Regions from separate parts of the Amycolatopsis sp. NPDC114504 genome, predicted to be linked through region 3. Evidence: riboswitches for the same ligand, from Rfam matches in the RefSeq annotation. Region 3 holds a riboswitch; each other region holds the start of a gene.
The links. A riboswitch is a leader RNA that binds a small molecule or an ion and turns the genes downstream of it on or off. The one in region 3 is predicted to bind S-adenosylmethionine.
Positions count from the first base shown of each region.

Region 1: another riboswitch for S-adenosylmethionine. It lies ahead of ACZ7PG_RS27245 (methionine ABC transporter ATP-binding protein); the one in region 3 lies ahead of thrC (threonine synthase).
Region 2: another riboswitch for S-adenosylmethionine. It lies ahead of ACZ7PG_RS49860 (aminotransferase class V-fold PLP-dependent enzyme); the one in region 3 lies ahead of thrC (threonine synthase).

Region 1 is NZ_JBVKDU010000003.1:1,227,846-1,235,298, reverse strand. It holds gene metG (methionine--tRNA ligase) at 1-1,687, shown strand, start outside; gene ACZ7PG_RS27260 (TatD family hydrolase) at 1,697-2,533, shown strand; gene ACZ7PG_RS27255 (transglycosylase family protein) at 2,822-4,249, shown strand; gene rsmA (16S rRNA (adenine(1518)-N(6)/adenine(1519)-N(6))-dimethyltransferase RsmA) at 4,430-5,266, shown strand; SAM riboswitch class I at 5,405-5,511, shown strand; gene ACZ7PG_RS27245 (methionine ABC transporter ATP-binding protein) at 5,705-6,718, shown strand; gene ACZ7PG_RS27240 (4-(cytidine 5'-diphospho)-2-C-methyl-D-erythritol kinase) at 6,789-7,453, shown strand, end outside.
Region 2 is NZ_JBVKDU010000007.1:725,141-732,593, forward strand. It holds gene ACZ7PG_RS49840 (penicillin-binding transpeptidase domain-containing protein) at 1-234, shown strand, start outside; gene ACZ7PG_RS49845 (ArsR/SmtB family transcription factor) at 413-1,096, shown strand; gene ACZ7PG_RS49850 (potassium/proton antiporter) at 1,192-2,670, shown strand; gene ACZ7PG_RS49855 (M23 family metallopeptidase) at 2,801-3,460, shown strand; SAM riboswitch class IV at 3,543-3,657, shown strand; gene ACZ7PG_RS49860 (aminotransferase class V-fold PLP-dependent enzyme) at 3,695-5,044, shown strand; gene ACZ7PG_RS49865 (hypothetical protein) at 5,061-5,687, shown strand; gene ACZ7PG_RS49870 (hypothetical protein) at 5,627-6,268, shown strand; gene lspA (signal peptidase II) at 6,290-6,934, shown strand; gene ACZ7PG_RS49880 (RluA family pseudouridine synthase) at 6,931-7,453, shown strand, end outside.
Region 3 is NZ_JBVKDU010000007.1:278,589-286,041, forward strand. It holds gene ACZ7PG_RS48055 (ComEA family DNA-binding protein) at 1-356, shown strand, start outside; gene ACZ7PG_RS48060 (ComEC/Rec2 family competence protein) at 353-2,734, shown strand; gene thrC (threonine synthase) at 2,738-4,003, opposite strand; SAM riboswitch class I at 4,016-4,149, opposite strand; gene holA (DNA polymerase III subunit delta) at 4,286-5,266, shown strand; gene rpsT (30S ribosomal protein S20) at 5,339-5,599, opposite strand; gene ACZ7PG_RS48080 (DMT family transporter) at 5,932-6,795, shown strand; gene ACZ7PG_RS48085 (VOC family protein) at 6,819-7,193, shown strand; gene ACZ7PG_RS48090 (class I SAM-dependent methyltransferase) at 7,190-7,453, opposite strand, start outside.

The DNA.
Region 1 (7,453 bases), on a different contig from region 3:
GCGAATGGCCGGCAACCGGGTGCTCATGGTCTCCGGCACCGACGAGCACGGCACCCCGATCACGGTCCAGGCCGACAAGGAGAACTCGACCCCGCAGCTGACGGCGGACAAGTACACCCGCCAGATCGGCAACGACCTGCAGGGCCTCGGCCTCTCCTACGACCTGTTCACCCGGACCACGACCGGCAACCACGCCGAGGTGACGCAGCAGATCTTCCTGGCGCTGCACCGCAACGGCTACGTCGTGCCGAAGACCACGCGCGGGGCGATCAGCCCGTCCACCGGCCGCACGCTGCCCGACCGCTACGTCGAGGGCACCTGCCCCATCTGCGGGTACGACGGCGCGCGCGGCGACCAGTGCGACAACTGCGGCAACCAGCTCGACGCCGCGGAGCTGATCAACCCGAAGTCGCGGATCAACGGCGAGACGCCGAAGTTCGTCGAGACCGAGCACTACTTCCTCGACCTGCCGGCGTTCACCAAGACCCTCGGCGACTGGCTGGGCACCAAGACCGACTGGCGCCCCAACGTCCTCAACTTCACCAAGAACCTGATCGACGACATGCGGCCCCGGCCGATCACCCGCGACCTCGACTGGGGCGTCAAGATCCCCCTCGACGGCTGGAGCGACCAGCCGATGAAGCGGTTCTACGTCTGGTTCGACGCGGTGATCGGGTACTTCTCGGCCAGCGTCGAGTGGGCCCGCCGGTCCGGCAACCCGGACGCGTGGCAGGAGTGGTGGAACAACCCCGACGCCCGGTCGTACTACTTCATGGGCAAGGACAACATCACCTTCCACGCCCAGATCTGGCCGGCCCTGCTGTTCGGCCACAACGGCGAGGGCGACAAGGGCGGCGAGCCGGGCAAGTACGGCAAGCTGCACCTGCCCGACGAGATCGTCTCCAGCGAGTTCCTCACCATGAGCGGCTCGAAGTTCTCGACCTCGCGCGGGCGCGTCATCTACGTCGAGGACTTCCTGCGCGACTTCGGCCCGGACACGCTGCGGTACTTCATCTCGGTCGCCGGCCCGGAGACCCAGGACACCGACTTCACCTGGGACGAGTTCGTCCGCCGGACCAACTTCGAGCTGGCCAACGAGTGGGGCAACCTGGTCAACCGGTCCATCTCGATGGCGCACAAGAACGTCGGCGCCATCCCGCGCCCGGAGGCCCCGACGGCGGCCGACGAGGACCTGAAGGCCCTGTCCCGCAAGGCCTTCGACACCGCGGGCGCGCACCTGGCCCGGTCCCGGTTCAAGCTGGCGGCGAGCGAGGCCATGAAGGTCGTCACCGCGGCGAACAAGTACATCTCCGACCAGGAGCCGTGGAAGCTCAAGGACGACCCCACGCGGCGCGACACGGTGCTGCACACCGCGCTGCAGGTCGTCTCCGACGCCAACACGCTGCTGACGCCGTTCCTGCCGCACTCGGCCCAGAAGGTGCACGAGGCCCTCGGCGGCACCGGCGTCTGGGCTGCCCAGCCGGAGCTCAAGGAGGTCGACGACCTCGACATCGCCGGCCGGGTCAACCCGATCCTCACCGGCGACTACGCGGGCGAGCAGGCGAAGTGGGAGTCGAAGCCGATCGAGGTCGGCAAGCCCCTGCGGAAGCCGTCGCCGCTGTTCACGAAGCTCGACCCGGCGCTCGGCGAGACCGGCCCGGAGTGGGCGCCGATCACCAAGGAGTAAGAGGTATGCATGGGTGACGAGAAGCGCGAGCTGCCGCCGGTCCCGGACCGGCTCCCGGTGTCGGTGGTGGACGCGCACACCCATCTCGACGCGTGCGGCGCGGTCACCGCGGCCGAGGTCACGGCCATGGTCGACCGCGCCGAGCGCGCCGGCGTCGCCCGCGTCGTCACGGTCGCCGACGACCTCGCCTCGGCCCGCTGGGCCGCCGAGGCCGCCACCTGGGACAGCCGGGTCTGGGCCGCCGTCGCGATCCACCCGACGCGCACCAAGGAGTTCGGCGAGGCCGAGAAGTCCGAAGTGGAGCGCCTGGCCGGCCACGAGCGCGTGGTCGCGGTCGGCGAGACCGGCCTCGACTACTACTGGGACTACTCGCCGCACGACGCCCAGCAGGAGGCGTTCCGCTGGCACATCGACCTCGCCAAGCGGCTCGACAAGCCGCTGATGATCCACGACCGCGAGGCCCACGACGACGTGCTGCGCATCCTGGCCGAAGAGAATGCGCCGAATGCCGTAATCTTCCATTGTTTTTCCGGAGACGCGGAAATGGCGCGCAAGTGCGTCGACGCGGGATACGTCCTTTCCTTCGCCGGCACGGTGACGTTCAAGAACGCGAAGGGGCTCCACGAGGCGGCCCGGCTCTGCCCGGCGGACCAGTACCTCGTCGAAACCGACGCACCGTTTCTGACCCCCCACCCGTTCCGTGGGCGGCCGAACGAGCCGTTCGGCGCGGCCTACACCGTCCGTCACCTCGCGGCGCTCAGGGGCGAAGCTGTCCACGAAGTCGCCGAATCGGTCCGGACCACTGCCGAGCGGGTCTACCGACTCCCCAGTGTCACAACGGGTTGAACGCATTGCGACATCAGGGTTCCTTGATCGTCCACCTGATGGAGTGACGGGGATCACGACACTCCGGGGGGTGTTTGCGCAACCCGGCGGGACCCGTTACTGTCCCGTGATCGTGCCGGTCGGTACTGCACCATGCAGTTGCCGGCTGTTACGCCCACAGTCACGTCAGTGCACGTCGGGGAAGCGGAACCGGGTAGGTACGACCGGGACCGTGACGATGGCGCCGGCTGCGGGCCCAGACGTAAAGACGCCGCCCCGAACGGCGTCTTGGGAAAGGGAACGACAGCGGTGACAGGTAGCAGACAGGCTGGAGCGCGCTCCGCGGCCGTCCTCGATCGTCATTACGAGGACACCGCCTACGGCCAGCTCGACTTCTCCGACGACCCGAACATCACGCAGCAGGACATCCTCGCCGCGCTCGGCCCCGACGCCGACGCGATGATGGCCGAGATCGACGTCGACGTCGACGAGCTGATCCGGCTCATCAACGCCGAGACGACGTACCTGCCACCGATCGTCATCCCGGACGAGATCGAGGCGGACCGGACCGCGTCCCCGCAGGCCAAGCGGGCCATGCTGGACGAGGGCCTGCGCGAGACCACCAAGATCTGGAAGCGCCGCTTCCTCAAGGGCGCCGTCCTCGGCGTCATGATCAGCATCGCCGGCGGTGGCGCGGCCGCGCTGGCGATGAACAAGAGCATCACCGTCGACGTCGACGGCCAGCAGACCACCGTGCACTCGTTCGGCGACACCGTCGGCGAAGTGCTGGAGGACGCGGGCCTGTCCGTCGGCGCGCACGACTCGCTCTCCCCGTCCCCGCAGGCGGAGGTCGGCGACGGCGGTGTCATCAAGCTCGAGCGCGGCCGTCAGCTGAAGATGATCGTCGACGGCGCGGAGCACACCTCCTGGGTCCGCGCGACCCACCTCGGCGACGCGCTCGGCCAGCTCGGCATGGCCGGGGTGGACAAGCCCGGCACGTGGATGTCGATGCCGAAGGACGGCGAGCTGCCCCTGCAGGGCGCCACCGTCGAGATCAAGACCCTCAAGAACCTCACGCTCTACGACGGCGCCAACGCGCCGAAGAAGGTCACCACGACCGCGGTCACCACGAAGGAGTTCCTGGGCGAGTACAAGCTCACCCTGGGCCCGGAGGACCAGGCCGAGGGCGGTCTGGACGTCAAGCTGACCGACGGCGCCGAGGTGCACATCAGCCGCACCGGCGTCTCGACGGTCGTCCAGAAGGAAGACATCGCCCCGCCCGAGCAGAAGGTCGACGACCCGGACCTCGTCAAGGGCAAGACCTCGGTCGAGGACCCGGGCACGCCCGGCGAGAAGATGGTGACCTACAAGGTCACGCAGAAGAACGGCAAAGAGGTCTCCCGCGAGAGCATCTCCGAGCAGGTCATCACCCAGCCGAAGCCGAAGATCATCCACGTCGGCACCAAGCAGGCCCCGACGCCGGCGATCGGCGACGGCTCCGCGTGGGACCGCATCGCGCAGTGCGAGTCGGGCGGCAACTGGGCCATCAACACCGGCAACGGCTACTACGGCGGCCTCCAGTTCGACAAGCGCACGTGGGACGCCTACGGCGGCGACGAGTACGCGGCGCTCCCGAACCAGGCTTCGCGCGAGCAGCAGATCGCGATCGCGGAGAAGGTCAAGGCCGGCCGTGGCGGCAGCTACAGCGCTTGGCCGGTCTGCGGCAAGAAGGCCTGACACGCTTTTCGAGCGGCCCCCACCTCGACGAAGTGGGGGCCGTTTCGCGTGCGCGGAAAGGCATCACGCGTGTCCCGAGGGGCATCACCCGTGATCAGGCGGGCATCACGCGTGATGCCCCTCCAATCACGCGTGATGCCTGCTCAGTCACGCGTGATGCCCCATCGGTAAGCTCCAGCGGTGGTTGAACTGTTGGGACCTGCCGAGATCCGCGGGCTGGCGGCCGAGCTGGACGTGCGGCCGACCAAGAAGCTCGGGCAGAACTTCGTGCACGATCCCAACACCGTCCGGCGGATCGTCGAGCTGGCGGACGTCGGCCCGGACGACGTCGTCCTCGAGGTCGGGCCCGGGCTCGGGTCGCTGACCCTCGGGCTGCTCGCCACCGGTGCGCGCGTCGTCGCCGTCGAGATCGATCCCAAGCTCGCCGAACGGCTGCCCAAGACCGTCGCCGACCGGGGGCCCGAGGTCTCGGAACGGCTCCAGGTCGTCACGGCCGACGCGCTGCGGATCACCGACGACCAGTTGCCGCGGCCGACCGCGCTCGTCGCGAACCTGCCCTACAACGTCGCCGTCCCGGTCGTGCTGCACCTGCTCGCCGAGGTGCCGTCGCTCACGTCCGGCCTCGTCATGGTCCAGACCGAGGTCGCCGACCGGATGGCGGCGGGCCCCGGCAGCCGGATCTACGGCGTGCCGAGCGTCAAGCTCGCCTGGTACGGCCCCGCGCGCAAGGTCGGCGCCGTGCCGCGCTCGGTGTTCTGGCCGGTGCCGAACGTCGACTCCGCGCTCGTCGCCTTCGAACGCGGTGACGCTCCGGCGTCGGACGACCGCGATCGGCTCTTCGGCCTCGTGGACGCCGCTTTCTCACAGCGCAGGAAGACGCTCCGCGCCGCGCTCGCCGGCTGGGCGGGCTCGGCCGAGCGGGCCGGGGAGCTGCTCACGGCCGCCGGGATCGACCCGAAGACCCGCGGTGAACAGCTGGACGTGCACGACTTCGCGAGGCTCGCCGCCGCGCGTTAGCACGTCCACAGTGGAAGTCAACGCGGTCCGGCGAAAATACGCCTCTTGACGTGCGATCTCGCGATTCGGACACCTCCACTCGTGTGATCTGGGCCAACAGGCTTGCTTTCGCTCGCCGGGATCGGCTTTACTCGGAAGTGTCCATCCCGAGCGACTGAGAGACCTGGCTCGCCGAAGTCGCAGCAACCACCCCCCGCGGGGAAGGTGCTACCGCCAGGACCGATGGAGGCCGTTTCCGATGAAGAGGGTAGCTCGCCCCCTGCTCCTGACCAGGCGTCGCGTAGTCGACGAAGGCCGCCGCTCCGTGACCGCATGTCGACGCTCCCACTGAGCTTGTCGTAGCCGGTCCACCTCTTCTTCATGCACCGTCCTCAAAGGACGGACTTCGCCTGCGGCCGGGTGCCGCGCGCTGCGCGCACCCCGTTTTCTGGAGCCTTCGTGATCACCGTCGAAAACTTGTCCAAAACCTTTGCCACCAACGGAAACTCGGTCGTCGCCCTGCACGACGTGAGCGTCGAGGTCCAGGCCGGCTCGCTGTTCGGCGTGGTCGGCCCGGCCGGGTCCGGCAAGTCCGTCCTCGCCCGCTGCATCGCGCTGCAGGAGCGGCCCGACCGCGGCGTCGTCCGCCTCGACGGCCTCAACACCGGCACCCTCGACGGCCGCCGGCTGCGCGAAATCCGCCGCCAGCTCGGCGTCGTCTCGACGAAACCGGAGCTGATCGCCGAGCGCACGATCGCCGGCAACATCGCCTCCCCGCTCGAGCAGCTCGGCGTCGACGGCCCGCAGCGCCGCAGCCGGGTCGGCTCGCTGCTCGACCTCGTCGGCCTGACGCAGCGCGCGACGCAGCGTCCCGGTGAGCTGACCGAGGGTCAGCTCCGCCGCGTCGCGGTCGCGAAGGCACTGGCCGCGGCGCCGGCGGTGCTGCTCGCCGACGACCCGACCGCCGGCATCGACCCGGAGGAGGCCGGCGCGGTGCTCACCGTGCTCGACCGCGCCCGCGCCGAGCTGGGCACCACCGTCGTGGTCACGACCCCGGACGCCGGCGTGGTCCGCCGGGTCTGCGACGACGTCGCGGTGCTCGAAGACGGCACGGTCGTCGAGCGCGGCACTGTCCTCGACCTGGTCTCGAACCCGGCCAGCCGCACCGCGCAGGCGCTGCTGCCCGCCATCGAGACCACCCGCGCCCAGATCGCCCGCTACGACCGCTCGGCCGACGTCGTGCTGATCGGTTTCGCTTCGGTCGGCGCGCTGCTGCCCGAGGCCGCGGGCCGGTTCGACGTCGAGTTCGCCACGATCGGCGGCGGCCTGACCCGGATCGGCGACACCCCGGTCGGCCGGTTCCGCCTCGGCGTCCGCGGCGAGCGGGCCGACGCGGCACTGGCGTGGGTCGCCGAGCGCGGCGGCCACGTGACGCACACCGCGCGCGGCCCCCAGGGTGTCGCGGCAGCTTGACCCGAACGCCGTAAACGCCCCGATGCGCACGTCGCATCGGGGCGTTTTCGCGGCCACGTAGGCTGGTCGGGTGCTCGCCGTAGTTCCGCCCCCAGTCACCGTCCGGGTCCCGGCCAAGGTCAACCTGCACCTGGCGGTCGACGACCTGCGCGAAGACGGTTACCACGAGCTGGTGACCGTGTTCCAGGCCTTGTCGCTGACCGACGAGGTGACCGTCGCGGTCACCGAAGAGCCGGGCGTGGAGATCTACGGCGAGGGCGAGGGCTCGGTGCCCGCCGACGGCACCAACCTGGCCTGGCGCGCGGTCGAAGCGCTTTCCGCGCACGTCGGCCGCACCGAAGCGCCGAACGTTCGGGTGGTGCTGCGCAAGGGCATCCCGGTCGCGGGCGGCATGGCGGGCGGCAGTGCCGACGCGGCGGCGACGCTGGTCGGGCTGGCGAGCCTCTGGAACCTCGACGTCACGCGCGACGAGCTGGCCGAGCTCGCCGCCGGGCTGGGCAGCGACGTCCCGTTCGCGCTCTACGGCGGCACCGCGCTGGGCACCGGGCGCGGCGAGCAGCTCGTGCCGGTGCTGTCGCGGCACACTTTCCACTGGGTGCTGGCGTTCGACTCCGAAGGGCTGTCGACGCCGAAGGTGTTCAAGGAGCTGGATCGCCTGCGCGCGGACGGCAACCCGCCGCGGATCGGCTCGCACACCCCGGTCGTCGAGGCGCTGGCTTCGGGCGACCCGCGTCA
Region 2 (7,453 bases), 450 kb from region 3:
GGCCAGGTGCGGACGATGATGCGCGCGGTCGTCACCAGCGGAACGGGCCGGGGCGCGGCCGGCGCGGGGAACGTCTTCGGCAAGACGGGCACGGCCCAGTTCGGCGACGGCTCGGAGGCCACGGGCTGGTTCGTCGGCTACCGCGCCAACGTCGCTTTCGCGGTGGTCCTGGAGGACTCGAACGACTCAGGCCCGGCGGTCACCCTGGCCGCGAAGTTCCTGAAAGCCCTCTGACCCGCACCCGTCCGGACGACACGCGTACCCGCCCGGACGACACGCGTACCCCGATGGACGACACACCAGGCCTGGGTCGTGTCGTCCGCCTGGGTACGCGAGTCGTCCGCCTGGGTACGCGTGTCGTCCGTTCGACGCTTCGGCCGCGGGCGAAGGGTGGCCGCCGTACCGTGGGCGCATGGAGACGATCGCTCTCGCCGAGGTCGCCGCGGTGCTCGCCGACCCGAGCCGGGCCACCATGTGCCTCGCCCTGCTCGACGGGCGGGCGTGGACCGTCGGTGAGCTCGCGAAGGCGGCCGGGATCGCGCTCTCCACGGCCAGCGAGCACGTCACCCGGCTGGTCGACGCCGGGTTCGTCGCCCGGGTCAAGCAGGGCCGGGCCAGCTACGTCCGGATCGCCGACCCGCGCGTCGCCGAGCTGATCGAGCACCTCGCCCAGCACGCTGAGCACCGGCCCGTGACCGGGCTGAAGTCGTCGTTGCGGGTGAAGCGGCTCGGGTTCGCGCGGACCTGCTACGACCACCTCGCCGGTGTGCTCGGCGTCGCGGTCCGCGACGGCATGCTGGCCACCGGCCTGGTCGACGCCGACGGCGGCCTGGCGCTGACCGGCCGCGGCCGAGAGGTGCTGGCCGAGCTCGGCGTGCCGCTCGAGCCCGGGCGACGCTCGCCGCTGCGCGACTGTCTGGATTGGACGGAGCGGCGCGACCACCTCGCCGGAGCCGTGCCCGCCGCGCTGCTCGAGCGCGCGGTCGGCGCCGGCTGGGTCGGCCGCGACGGGCATCGCGCGGTGAAGGTGTTTCCGGCGGCGGAGAAGCCGTTCGCGGCACTCGGTGTCGATCTCGCCGCGCTCGGTGGGCCTTAACACACCACGCCGTCGGCGCGCCCCAGCGGTACACGAAGGAGTTAACTCGACCGCTTCACTATTCTGAGGGCCCACGGCACTCGGAGGGAGGCGGCATGGACCAGCTTCCCGTGCTGCTCGGCGTCGGCGGCGTCGTGCTGCTCGCCTCCGTGCTCGCCGTGCGCGTGTCGATCCGGCTGGGCCTGCCGTCGCTGCTGCTCTACCTCGCGATCGGCGTGCTGCTCGGCGAAGCCGGGTTCGGCATCCGGTTCGACAACCCCGAGCTGACCCAGTCGCTCGGCCTCGCCGCGCTCGTCATGATCCTCGCCGAAGGCGGGCTGACGACCCGCTGGTCGGCGGTGAAACCGGCGCTGGGCATCGGGATCGCACTGTCCACTGTGGCCGTTGTGGTGAGCATCGCGGTGACCGGGGCCGCCCTGCACTGGCTGCTGGGCCTCGACTGGCGGTTCGCGCTGCTGTGGGGCGCGGTGCTCGCCTCGACCGACGCGGCCGCGGTGTTCTCCGTGCTGCGCTCGGCCGGGATCGGCAAACGGCTCACCGGGGCGCTGGAACTCGAGTCGGGCATCAACGACGCGCCCGCGTACATCGCCGTCGTGGTGCTGGCCGAAGGCACCACTGTGGACTGGACGCTGCCGCTGCTGGTCGTCTACGAACTCGCGGCAGGGCTGGCGATCGGGCTCGCCTTCGGCTGGCTCGGCGGCCTCGCGCTGCGCAAGGCCGCGTTGCCGGCGACCGGTCTCTACCCGGTCGCCACGGTCGCGGTGTGCGTCGTCGCGTACTCGTCCGGGCAGCTGCTGCACGCGTCCGGGCTGCTCGCCACCTACGTCGCCGCGCTGGTGCTCGGGAACTCGCGGCTGCCGCACCGCTCGGACACGCTGTCGTTCGCCGAGGGGCTCGGCTGGCTGGCGCAGATCGGGCTGTTCGTGCTGCTCGGCCTGTTCGCCTCGCCGAGCCGGGTGCTCGAGTCGGTGCTGCCGGGCCTGGTCGCGGGGGCCGTCGTGCTGCTGCTGGCCCGGCCGATGTCGGTCGTGCTGGCGATGCTGCCGTTCCGGCTGCCGTGGCGGGAACAGGCGTTCCTGTCGTGGGCGGGCCTGCGCGGCGCGGTGCCGATCGTGCTCGCCATGATCCCGCTGTCGCAGGGGGTGCCGGGCGCGCAACGGCTGGTCGACGCGGTGTTCGTGCTGGTCATCGTGCTGACGCTGGTCCAGGGCGCGACGCTCGGGCCGCTCGGGCGCTGGCTCGGGCTGGCGAAGAGCTCCGAGGCGCACGAGATCGAAGTCGACTCCGCGCCGCTGGACGAGCTGGGGGCCGAGCTGCTGCAGGTCCGCATCCAGCCGGGGTCGAAGCTGCACGGCGTGTACCTGTCGGAGCTGCGGCTGCCGGTGGGCGCGACGGTCAGCCTGGTCGTGCGCGAAGGCGCCGGCTTCACGCCGCAGAAGACCAGCCGGCTCCAGGAGCTCGACCAGCTGCTGGTGGTCACCACGAGCGGCGTCCGCGACGACGTCGAGCGACGGCTCCGCGCGGTGGACCGGGCCGGCCGCCTGGCCCGCTGGAAGGGCGAGTCGGGCCGTTAGCCAGTGCCGATGTCCGGCGCTTGTCCCACAAAAATCTCACACGATCTTCCCTTCGTTCCCTCTTTTGGCTTACTGTGCGCTCCATTCGTTAGTTCGAATGGGTGAGTGCAGAGCCAAAGGAGTACGCAGGGTGACCAAACTTCACGTGCGTGGGGCGGCCCTCGCCGCCGCGATGACCGCGATCCTCGGGCTGGCCACGGCGCCGGCCGCGACCGCCGAAATCGCCCCGTTCCCGGCGCTCGCCCTGCCGTTCAAGGCCGGCCAGCAGGTCTACTCGGCCGGCATCCACTCCGACGACGGCAGCACCGGCGTCAAGAACGCCATCGACTTCAGCCCGGCCGACCGCACCGTGCGCGCGCCGCTGGCCGGCACCGTCCACCTGCAGCACTGCGCCGGCGGGGACTGGGTGACCATCGACCACGCCGGCGGCTGGCGGACCGGGTACTACCACATGGAGGGCATCACGGTCACCGACGGTGAGCACGTCGAGGCCGGGGCCGAGCTCGGCTCGACCGGCAACGCGCTGCCGTGCGGGGGCAGCAGCACCGGCGCCCACGTGCACTTCACGCTCTGGACCCTGCCGGACGCCCCGGCGGCGGCGAACTGGGACGGCAAGTCGTTCGCCGAGGTCTCGACGGCCGTCGCGGCGGCCAGCGGCGAGGCCGTCGACGGCAAGACCATCGGCGGCTGGCGCTTCACCGCGGGCGCCGAGCAGTACACCGGCACGGCGACGCACCTCGCCGACAACGCCGTGACGCAGCTGCCGGGACGCTTCCGCGCGAAGCTCTGAGACCTCACGGTGTGTGAGCGCCGTCTCAGAATGTGAGTCGGGGGTTGGCCGGCGGCGGCGTTCTCGGTTACCTTCTGGCTCAGGTCATGAGTGCCAGCGTTCAGCCCCGGCTTGCTGGCCGGCAACCCTCCTTCCGCGGTGGGGTGCCCCGGGTGAAGACCGGGCCGGTCGCGTCGTGCGACGGGCAAGCGCGGGCCCCTCGCCGGGGTCCCCCGGACCGCCGAGGAGGCACCGATGACTCTCGCCATCGATCGCACCAGCACTTCGCCCGACTTCACCGGACTCGTTGTCCCGCAGGCCGTTCCGGCCGTCGCCGGGGCGTCCCTGCGGGTCCCGCTCGTCACCGGCGAAACCATCGGCTACGCCAACCTCGACCACGCCGCGAGCGCCCCGTGTCTCGACGCCGTCCGCGCGAAGGTCGACGAGTTCCTGCCCTGGTACGCCAGCGTCCACCGCGGCGCCGGCTTCGCGTCGCAGGTCTCCACCAAGCTCTACGAGCGCACCCGCGACGTCCTGCGTCGCTTCGTCGATGCCCGCCGGACCGACACCGTCGTCTTCACCCGCAACACCACCGACTCCTTCAACCTGCTCGCCCGCAGCCTGCCCCGGCACACCACGGTCGTCGTGTTCGACACCGAGCACCACGCCGCGCTGCTGCCGTGGCAGGGCCCGAACGTCCGGCGGATCCCGACCCCGCGCACGCGTCTCGCGGCAGTGTCCGCTGTGGACGAAGCCCTCGCGGACTCCCCGCAGGGACCGCGGTTGGTCGTCGTCACCGGAGCGTCCAATGTGACCGGTGAGCTCCTGCCGGTGGCCGAGATCGCCGCGGTGGCACGGAAGCACGGCGCTCGCATCGCGCTCGACGCCGCCCAGCTGGCCCCGCACCGCCGGATCTCGATCAAGGAGCTGGACGTCGACTACGTCGCCCTGTCCGGCCACAAGCTGTATGCCCCCTTCGGTGCGGGTGCGCTGATCGGCCGCGCCGACTGGCTGCGCGCCGCCAAGCCGTACCTCGCCGGCGGCGGCGCGACCAAGCTCGTCACCGAGGACGCGGTGGTCTGGAACACCGGGCCCGAGCGCCACGAAGCGGGCTCGCCCAACACCGTCGGCGTGTACGCGCTCGGCGTCGCCTGCGAGACGCTCAGCGAGAACTGGGACGCCGTCGTGGCGCACGAGCAGGCCCTGCTCACCCGGCTGCGCAAGGGTCTCGAGGCCATCCCGGGCTGCGCCGAGCTGCGGCTGTTCGACGCGCCGGTCGACCGCGTCGGCACGCTCAGCTTCGTCCTCGACGGCTTCGACCCGGGCTGGGTGGCCGCGGTGCTGTCGGCCGAGTACGGCATCGGCGTCCGCGACGGCGCTTTCTGCGCCCACATCGCGGCCAAGCGGCTCATCGGCGTCACCGGCGGCGACGGGCGGCAGGCGATCCGCGTCAGCCTCGGCCTGGGCAGCACCGAGGAGCACGTCGACCGCGTCGTGCTGGCGCTGCGCCAGATCGTCGCGCGCGGGGCGCGCTGGGAGTACGCGAAGGTGGACGGCCGCTGGGCCCCGGCCGGCGACCCGCGGGAGCTGCCGCCGTTCTGCTGAGCGTTAGCCTGGGCCGATGGGGAGGCACGGGGTTCCGTTGGCGTTGCTGGGTTTCGCCGAGCTGGTCCTGGTGACGGTCGAGCTGGTGCACCGCTCGGCCGTGACCGCGGACCTGGCGGCGCACTTCCCGGCCGGGCCGGGTGGGCCGTCCTACGACAGCATCTTCGGGTTCACCGTCGAAGACCACGGTGGCGGGCAGCAGTTCTTGAGCATCGCCGACACCGTCGTGGCTTACGGCGGCAGCGGACCGGCCTGGCAGTGGACGCTCATCGCGGCGTTCGCCGCCGTGGTGGCGTGCTACGCCCGGCGGTGGGGAGCAAAGGTGACCGCCCTCGCGACCGCCGGCGTCGTGCTCGCCGTGCCCCTGCTGGACCTGCTGGCCTTCAGCTGGTTCGACCTCGCCGCGCCCACCCGCGGCCCGCTGCTCGCGACGCTCGGCCTGGCCGTGGTCGCCTGGTACGAACGCAGTCTCCCGGTGCTCGCGGTGGCGGTGCTCGCCGGCGGGGTGGCCGTCGCCGTGGCGGACCTGCCGGGCGTGGTGATCTCGGCCGCCGTCCTGCTGGCGGGCGCTATCCTGCCCCGATGGGGGATGGACGACGACTCTGGTTCCCGTTGGCGGCGCTGGGGTTCGCCCAGCTCGTGATGGCGGTGGTCGCGCTGGTCCCGGCGGCCCCGGTGACCGGCGAGTTCGTGAACATGCGCGGCTACCGGATGACGCAGGAGCTCCACGACCTCGGAACCGGCGCGGTCGGCGGCACCGGTCTCGCGGACGGCGCCCGGTACACGGCGAATGCCATAGCGGTGGACGTGGTGCCCCCGGCGGCCCTCGGCTGGACGGCCGGTCTCGCCTGCGTGGTGCTCGCCGTCGCGGCCTGGTACTGGCGGAGCCTGCGCCGCGCCGGCACCCCGCCGCGGCCCGTCCGCTTCGCGCTCGGCACCCTGGGCGCGCTGGCGGCCGTCCCGCTGCTCGACCTGGTCGCCACCCTGGAGCTGAGGCTGTCCGGCGACGTCCGGGGCGTGTTCGTGGCGACGCTGGGGCTGCTGGTGCTGGCGGCGTACGAGCGCAGCTGGTTCACGCTCGCCGTGACGGTGGTGTTCGCGCTGGTCAGCGTGCTGTTACTGACGCCCGTGACCGGCGCGCTGGGTGCGGCGGGCGTGCTGTTCGCGGGCGCGTTCGCGGTCCTCCTGCGGCGCCCCCGCGACACTGCCGCCGACGCGCCCTGACCAGGCGTGGAGAATGGAGCGGTGAGCACCGATCCCAGCCACTCCGAACCCGACACCGCCGCGCCCGAAGAGGCGGTGCCCGAGACTGCGGCCGAGACTCCGGAGACTTCGGAGGCGCCGGCCAAGCCGCTGCCGAAGCGCCGCGTGGGCTGGGTGTTCGCTGTCGCCGTCGTGTTCTGGGCGATCGACCTGGTGACGAAGAACCTGGTCGCCGCCAACCTCGAGGGCAAGGAGCCGGTCCGGATCCTCGGCGGCCTCGTCTACCTGCAGGTGATCCGCAACCCGGGTGCGGCGTTCTCGATGGCCACCGGCATGACGTGGGTGCTCGCGCTGGTCGCGCTGGCCGTCGTCATCGCGATCATCTGGCTGTCCCGGCGGCTGCGCTCGATCGGCTGGGCCATCGGGCTCGGCCTCGTGCTCGCCGGCGCTCTCGGCAACCTGACCGACCGCGTCTTCCGCGCGCCCGGCGGACTGCAGGGCCACGTCGTCGACTTCATCTCGGCGTTCGCCCCGAACGGCAAGGGCTTCGCGATCTTCAACATCGCCGACTCGGCGATCTGCGTCGGCGGCGCGCTGATCGTGCTGCTGTCCCTGCTGGGCAAGGACTACGACGGCACGTCGACCAAGGACAAGAAGAAGGCCGGACAGCCGGAGGAAAAGGCGTGAGCGCGCGGATGCTCCCGGTGCCCGACGGGCTCGACGGGATGCGGGTCGACGCCGGCCTCGCCAAGCTGCTGGGCCTGTCGCGGACCGTCGTCGCGGAGCTGGCCGAAGCCGGGGACGTGCTGCTCGACGGCCGTCCCGCCGGCAAGTCCGACCGGCTGTCCGGCGGCGGCCTGCTGGAGATCACGCTGCCGGAGCCGGCGAACCCGGTCGAGATCATCGCCGAGCCGGTCGAGGGGATGAAGATCCTCCACGACGACGACGACATCGTCGTGATCTCCAAGCCGGTCGGCGTCGCGGTGCACCCGAGCCCGGGCTGGACCGGCCCGACGGTGGTCGGCGGCCTCGCCGCGGCCGGCCTGCGCATCGCGACCTCGGGCGCGGCCGAGCGCCAGGGCGTCGTGCACCGGCTCGACGCGGGCACGACGGGCGTGATGGTCGTGGCCAAGAGCGAGCACGCGTACACCGTGCTGAAGCGCGCGTTCAAGGAGCGCACGGTCGACAAGGGCTACCACGCGATCG
Region 3 (7,453 bases):
AGGGCGCCCGCGTCGCGGACGTCCTGCGGGCCGCGGGCGGCGCCGAGCCCGGCGCGGACCTGAGCGCGCTCAACCTCGCCCGCCGGGTGACCGACGGGGAGCAGCTCGCGGTCGGGATCCCGGCACCACCCGCCGCCGTGGCCGCCGGTGCTCCGGCGGCCGCCAAGGTCGACCTCAACGCGGCGAGCGCGGACCAGCTGGACACGCTGCCCGGCGTCGGCGAGGTGACGGCCCAGCGGATCGTCCAGTGGCGCACCGAGCACGGCGGCTTCGCGAAGGTCGAGCAACTGCGCGACGTCTCCGGCATCGGGGAAAGCAAGTTCGAAAAGCTGCGCGAGCAGGTGACGGTCGGATGAGCACCCTCCCTGCGACCGACACCCGGCAGGACCTGCGGCTCGTCCCGGCGGCGCTGGCGTGCTGGCTCGCCGCACTCGGCGGCCTGCTGCTGGGCTGGTGGACGGCCGTCGCCGTCGGCCTCGCCTCGGCGGTGCTCGCCGGACTGGTGCTCTGGCGGGCGCGAGGGCGTCCCCGGGCGCTCGGCGCGGCCGCGGCACTGCTGGTGCTGGGACTCGCCGCCGCCGGCCCGGTCGCCTGGCGAATCCGGGACGCGCAACGCGACGACCTCCGCGCGGCTTCGGCCGACGGGCTCCCCGCGTCGGTGCGGGTCGTCGTCGCCGAGCGCCCGAAGCCCGTGCGCGGCGCGGGTTATGCCGATCAGCAGGCCGGTGCCCGGTCGGTGGTGCTGACGGCCGACGTCCGCACGGCGTCGGTCGACGGCCGGCCGGTCACATCGTCCGGACGCGTCCTGCTGCTGGCGCCGGTCGCGCAATGGGCGTCACTGTTGCCGGGCCAGGACGTGACGGCGAGCGGCCTGCTGATGGCGCCACGCGGCTCGGACCTGACCGTCGCGGTGCTGTCCGTGCGCGGCCCGCCGGGCGACCTCGGGCCGGCGCCGTGGTGGCAGCGGACCGCGGCCGGCCTGCGCGCCGGACTCCACGACCTGTGCCAGGTCCTGCCCGATGAACCCGGCGGCCTGCTGCCTGGGCTGGTCTTGGGCGACACGAGCGGGTTGTCGCCGCGGGTCGAGCAGGAGTTCATCACCGCCGGGCTCGCCCATCTGACCGCGGTCAGCGGGGGAAACCTCGCCGTCGCGTGTGGCGCGGTGCTGCTCCTGCTGCGCTTCCTGCGGCTCGGGCCGCGGCTGTCGGCGGTGGCGGCCGGTGCGTGCCTGGCCGGTTTCCTCGTGCTGGTCGGGCCGGAGCCCAGCGTGCTGCGGGCCGGGGTGATGGCGGCGGTCGCGTTGCTGGCTCTGGCGCTGGGCAAGCGAGGCTCGGCGTTGCCCGCGCTGGCGTTCGCGGTGTGCGTGCTGGTGGTGACGGATCCGGCGATGGCGACGGACTTCGGGTTCGCGTTGTCGGTGTTCGCCACGGCCGGGCTGGTGCTCATCGCGCCACGCTGGGCCGCTGCGCTGGCCCGTCGCGGCGTCCCGCCGGGGTTCGCCGACGGGCTGGCGATCCCGCTGGCCGCCTTCCTCGTGACGGCGCCGGTCATCGCGGGCATGGCGGGGTCGGTGAGCCTGGTTTCGGTGCTGGCCAACGTCCTCGCCGCGCCCGTGGTGGCCCCGGTGACGGTGCTCGGCCTGCTGGCGACGGTGCTCGGTCCCTGGTGGCCGGGCGCAGGGAAGGTCCTGGTGCACTTGGCCGACCCGGAGGCCCGGTGGCTGATCACCGTGGCGCGCCACGGCGCGCGGGCTCCCGGCGCGGTCGTCGCCTGGCCAGGCGGCTGGTCGGGTGGGCTGCTCGCCGCCGGGGTGCTGGTGGTGCTGGTGCTGGCCGCCCGGCGCCGGCGGGTGCGGCTGGTGCTGGCGGTGCTGGTCGTCGGCGCGCTGCTGATCTTCGTGCCGGTCCGGGTGCTCGCGCCGGCGTGGCCACCGCGGAACTGGGCGATGGTCGAGTGCGACGTCGGGCAGGGCGACGCGGTCGTGCTGGCGACCGCCGAGCCGGGACGCGCGGTCGTCGTGGACACCGGACCCGAGCCGGGGCCGGTGGACGAGTGCCTGCACCGGCTGGCGGTCGACCGGATCCCGCTGCTGGTGCTGAGCCACCTGCACGCCGACCACATCGGCGGGCTGGCGTCGGTCTTCGATGGCCGGGCGGTCGGCGGGATCGCCGTCGGCCCGGGGCGGGCGCCGGAGTGGGCGTGGCGGCAGGTCGCCGCGGAGGCGAAGCGGCAGGGCGTGCCGCTGGTGGAGCTGAGCCCGGGGGAGCAGCTGGCGTGGCCCGGGCTGTCGCTCGACGTGCTCGGCCCGCACTACGTGCCGGAACGCTCGGCTGGACAGCAGGACGGCACGACGATCAACAACAGCTCGGTGGTCCTGCGAGCGCGGAGCCCCGCCGGCCGGGTGCTCCTCACCGGTGACGTCGAGCTGGCGGCCCAGGCCGACCTGCTGGCCGACGGCGACGACCTGAAGGCGGAGGTGTTGAAGGTTCCTCACCACGGTTCGCGTTACTCGCTGCCGTCGTTCCTCGCGGCGGTGGCGCCGCGGGTGGCGTTGGTCAGCGTGGGCGCCGGCAACACCTACGGGCACCCGAACAAGTCCACAATAGACAGTCTGAAAGCGCTGGGAGCATTGGTGACCCGGACCGATATGGATGGTGACACGGCCGTGGTCGGCGACCCGGCCGGGCCGGCCGTAGCGCGCCGGGGCGAGCCGCGTGGCCCGCCCCGGCGGTGAGCGTCAGTAGCCGAGCGCCTCGTTCACGGCCTTGACGGAAGCCGCCACGGTCGCCTTCGGGCCGATGTGGTTCTCGACCGCGTCGAGGGTCTTGAGGCCGTCGCCGGTGATCAGGAGGACCGTCTCGGCGTCCGGGTCCAGCTTGCCCGTCTCGATCAGCTTCTTCGCCGTCGCGACGGTGACGCCGCCCGCGGTCTCGGTGAAGATGCCTTCGGTGCGGGCCAGCAGCCGGATGCCTTCGACGACCTCTTCGTCGGTGACGTCCTCGATCGCACCGCCGGTGCGGTTGACGATGTCGAGCACGTAGGGGCCGTCGGCCGGGTTGCCGATCGCCAGCGACTTGGCGATCGTGTCCGGCTTCACCGGCTGGACCACGTCCTGGCCGGCGCGGAAGGCGGCCGACACCGGCGAGCAGCCGGTCGCCTGCGCGCCGAACACCTTGTACGGGCTGGCGTCCACGAGACCGAGCTGGCCCAGCTCGCGGAAACCCTTGTCCACCTTGGTCAGCTGCGAACCGGAGGCGATCGGCACGACGATCTGCGGCGGGATGCGCCAGCCCAGCTGCTCGGCGACCTCGAAGGCCAGCGTCTTCGAGCCTTCCGAGTAGTACGGCCGGACGTTCACGTTCACGAACGCCCACTTCGGGTGCTCGCCGGCGAGCTCGGTGGCGAGGCGGTTGACGTCGTCGTAGTTGCCGTCGACGGCGATCAGGTCGCCGTCGTAGACCGCGGTGGTGAGGATCTTGGCGCGCTCGAGGGTCTTCGGGATCAGCACGACCGACCGCCAGCCGGCGCGGGCCGCGGCGGCGGCCGTCGCGTTGGCCAGGTTGCCGGTCGACGGACAGGCGAGCACCTCGAAGCCGAACTCGCGGGCCGCGGCCAGCGCGACGGCGACGACGCGGTCCTTGAACGAGTGCGTCGGGTTGCCGGTGTCGTCCTTGACCCACAGGCGCTTGAGGCCGAGCTCCTTGGCCAGGCGGTCGGCGCGGATCAGCCGGGTCGCGCCGGGCTCGGTGTTCGGGATCTCTTCGATGTTCGACGGAACCGGGAGGAGCTTCTTGTAGCGCCAGATGTTCTTGGGGCCGGCCTCGATGTCTTCGCGGCGGACGCGGCCGAAGTCGTAGGCGACCTCGAGCGGCGAGAAGTCCTCGGCAGAGACGAACTCCGGCGCGAGCGGCTGCCGGTGGCCCTCTTCCTTCGACACCAGCTCGACGGCGGGACCGAGATCCGGGGTCTTCGTGGTGGAGGTCGTTCCGAGGGTGGCGGTCATCGCGAGGTTCCTTCCTCATCTGCCCCGCCGAAGCGGGCCGGAATTGGCACCGTGGTCGTCAGCTACCCCGCGAATGCGGGATGACGGGCTGTACGCCGGTTGCCGGGGCTTCGTCGGGCCGTTCCCTCTGCCCCTCTGGATGAGCGGTATTCGGTTGTCGGTGCGCGCCAAACTGCGCGCCGCCTCGAGGACACCGTACGACATGGCGCTCGGGCCGTGCCATGCCGGCCGCTCGACATCACCGGAGCGGGCGCACGACACCGCAAGTGAGAGGATCCTCCCGTGACCGCCCAAGCCACCGCCCCGGCCCCGCTGCACCTGGTCCTGGGTGAGGAAGAACTGCTGATCGAGCGCGCCGTCCGCGAGACGCTCGCCGCGGCCCGCGCGCTCGACGCCACGGCCGAGCTGACCCGGGTCCGGGTGTCCGATCTCACAGCCCCCGAGCTGGCCGAACTCGTCAGCCCGTCGCTGTTCAGCGAGGGCCGCGTGATCGTCCTGGAGTCGGGGCAGGACATCTCGCAGGAGCTGGCCGACGCCGTGGCGTCCTACCTGAAGGACCCGGCGGACGGCGTCGTGCTGGTCGTCGTGCACACCGGCGGTGGGCGCAGCAAGGCGGGCAAGACGCTCCCGGCGGTGCTGAAGAAGGCCGGCGCCGAGGTCACGGAGTGCCCGAAGATGACCAAGCCGGCCGAGCGCGAGCAGTTCGTGCGCCACGAGGTGCGCCGCGCGGGCGGCAAGATCGACCCGGCGGGAGTCGCCGCGCTGATCGACGCCGTCGGCTCCGACCTGCGGGAACTCTCCTCGGCGGCGACGCAGCTGGTGGCGGACGCCGGTGGGTCCGTCGACGCCGAAGCGGTCCGCCGCTACCACCGCGGGCGCGCGGACGTGACCGGGTTCGCGGTCGCGGAGAAGGCCGTGAGCGGCGATCGCTCGGCGGCACTGGAGTCGCTGCGCTGGGCGATGCAGCTGGGCGTCCCGCACGTCCTGGTCGCGGACGCACTGGCCGACGCGGTCCGCACGATCGCCCGGGTCTCCGGCGCGGGCCGGGGCAACCCGAACCAGCTGGCGGGCGAGCTGGGCATGCCGCCGTGGAAGATCCGCAAGGCGCAGGGCCAGGTCCGCGGCTGGAACCAGGACGGCCTGGCGACGGCGATGCGCGTGGTGGCGAGGCTGAACGCCGAGGTCAAGGGCGTGGCGGCCGACCCGGGCTACGCGCTGGAGCGCGCGGTCCTCCAGGTGGCGGCCGCCAAGGGCGAGCGCTGATCCCGGACATGCAGAAAGCCCCGGCCGAAGCCGGGGCTTTCTGGGAAATCGAACAGCCGGAAATCAACCAGCTCAGAGCGCGTTGACGCGCTTCGCCAGCGCCGACTTCTTGTTGGCGGCCTGGTTGGCGTGGAGAACGCCCTTCGAGACGGCCTTGTCCAGCTTCTGGGCGGCGTCGCGCTGCAGCTCGACGGCCTTGGCCTTGTCGCCGGCCTCGGCGGCTTCGCGGACCTTGCGGATCGCGGTCTTCACCGAGGACCGGATCGCCTGGTTGCGCAGACGCGCCTTCTCGTTCGTCGTGATGCGCTTGATCTGCGACTTGATGTTGGCCATAGGGGCAACTCCTCTTTCACTCGGTGAGATTCGCCGCCGCGCTGAATTGGCCCCGCTCGGAGAGCGGGCTTCCTCCATGACGGAATGCCGCACGGGCAGCGAGCAGCAACTTTAACAGCCGGGCCGCGGACGTCCGGCACCGGGAGTACGGTGGGCGACGGTAGTGCCTAGGGTTCCGTCGCCGGTCCGCAGGCATCTCGCGGTACACAACCAGGACCGGCGGGTCTGGTCCGAGCGGCACCGTCGGCGGGCCCGGACGGCCGGTCGTTCATCTGACGGGGCAAAAGCCTGGAGGACCCGGTTTTCGCGCGCGCGAAAACCCGAAGGGTCCCATGAACACCACTGCCCTGTCCTTCGTCCTCGTCGCCGCGGTCGTGCACGCCGCGTGGAACCTGGCCGCCAAGCGGATCTCCTCCGGCGGCACCCAGTTCGTCTGGCTCTACTACACCGCTTCCGCGGTCATCCTCCTGCCGGTGACGGTCGTGCTGCTGGTCGTCGAACCGCAACGTCCACAGTGGAGCTGGCTGGTGGCCGCCGTGGTCACGTCGGTGCTGCACATCGCCTACGGCATCGTGCTGCAGCACGGGTACCGCGTGGGTGACCTCTCCGTCGTCTACCCGGTCGCGCGGGGCACCGGGCCGCTGTTGTCGGTGCTGGCCGCCGTCCTCGTGCTCGGCGAACGGCCCGGCTGGCTCGGCCTGCTCGGCGCCTTCCTGGTCGTCGCCGGGGTGCTGGTGATCAGCACCGGCCGCAAGGGCGGCGACCCGCACGCGGTCAAGGCCGGCATCCTCTACGGCCTGCTGACCGGCGCCGTCATCGCCGGCTACACCCTCTGGGACGCGCACTCGGTGACCGGTCTCGGCGTGCCGCCGGTCGTCTACTTCGGCCTCGGCTCGATCCTGCAGAGCGTGCTGCTCGTGCCCGGCGCACTGGCCGGCCGCGCCGAGGTGACGCGGATCTGGCGCGAGCAGCGCCGCGAGGTGCTGGTCGTCGCGGTGCTTTCGCCGGTCGCGTACATCCTCGTGCTGTTCGCCCTCACGATGGCGCCGGTCAGCCTGGTCGCGCCCGCCCGCGAGCTGAGCATCGTGCTCGGCGGCCTCGCCGCGTGGCTGGTGCTGGGCGAACGCGACGCCGTGCGGCGGCTCGCCGGGTCGGTGATCGTGCTGTCGGGCATCGCCGCGATTGCGGCCGCCTGAGCGCGTCCGGTAGGGATGGTCGGATGGAAGTCCTGAAGAGCAGGCTGATCGTCCGCTCGCGCGACGCCGGCGCGACGACGGCGTTCTACCGCGACACCCTCGGCCTGGCCGTGGAGCGCGAGTTCCCCGGCGGCACGGTGTTCTTCCTCGGCCACGGCTCCCTGGAGGTCTCCGGCCGGGGCGAGACGGGCCCGTCGCCCGATCTGGTGCTCTGGCTGCAGGTCCGGGACCTCGCCGCCACGATGGCCGACCTGAAGGGGAAGGGCCTCGAGCCGGTGCGCGACGCCCAGCGCGAGCCCTGGGGCCTCGACGAGGCCTGGATCGCCGACCCGGACGGCACGCGCATCGTGCTGGTCGAGGTGCCCGAGGGCCACCCGATCCGCGTGGACACCCGCTAGGCGGGCTTGACGGCGCGCAGCTGCGCGGCCAGCGCGGCGAAGCCGGGCGGGTCCCAGGTCCACGTCTGCAGGTCGGCGAAGCCCGCTCCGGCGGCTTCGTCGGCCAGGACGTGCCTGCTCACGGGCAGCCACTTCTCGTGCGCGGACAGCAGCAGCCGCCCGCCGGGGCGCAACACCCGGAACAGCTCGGCGAACCCGGCCGCGCGGTCGTCCCAGAGCATGACGTTGTTGACGGTCAACACGACGTCCACGGACCCGTC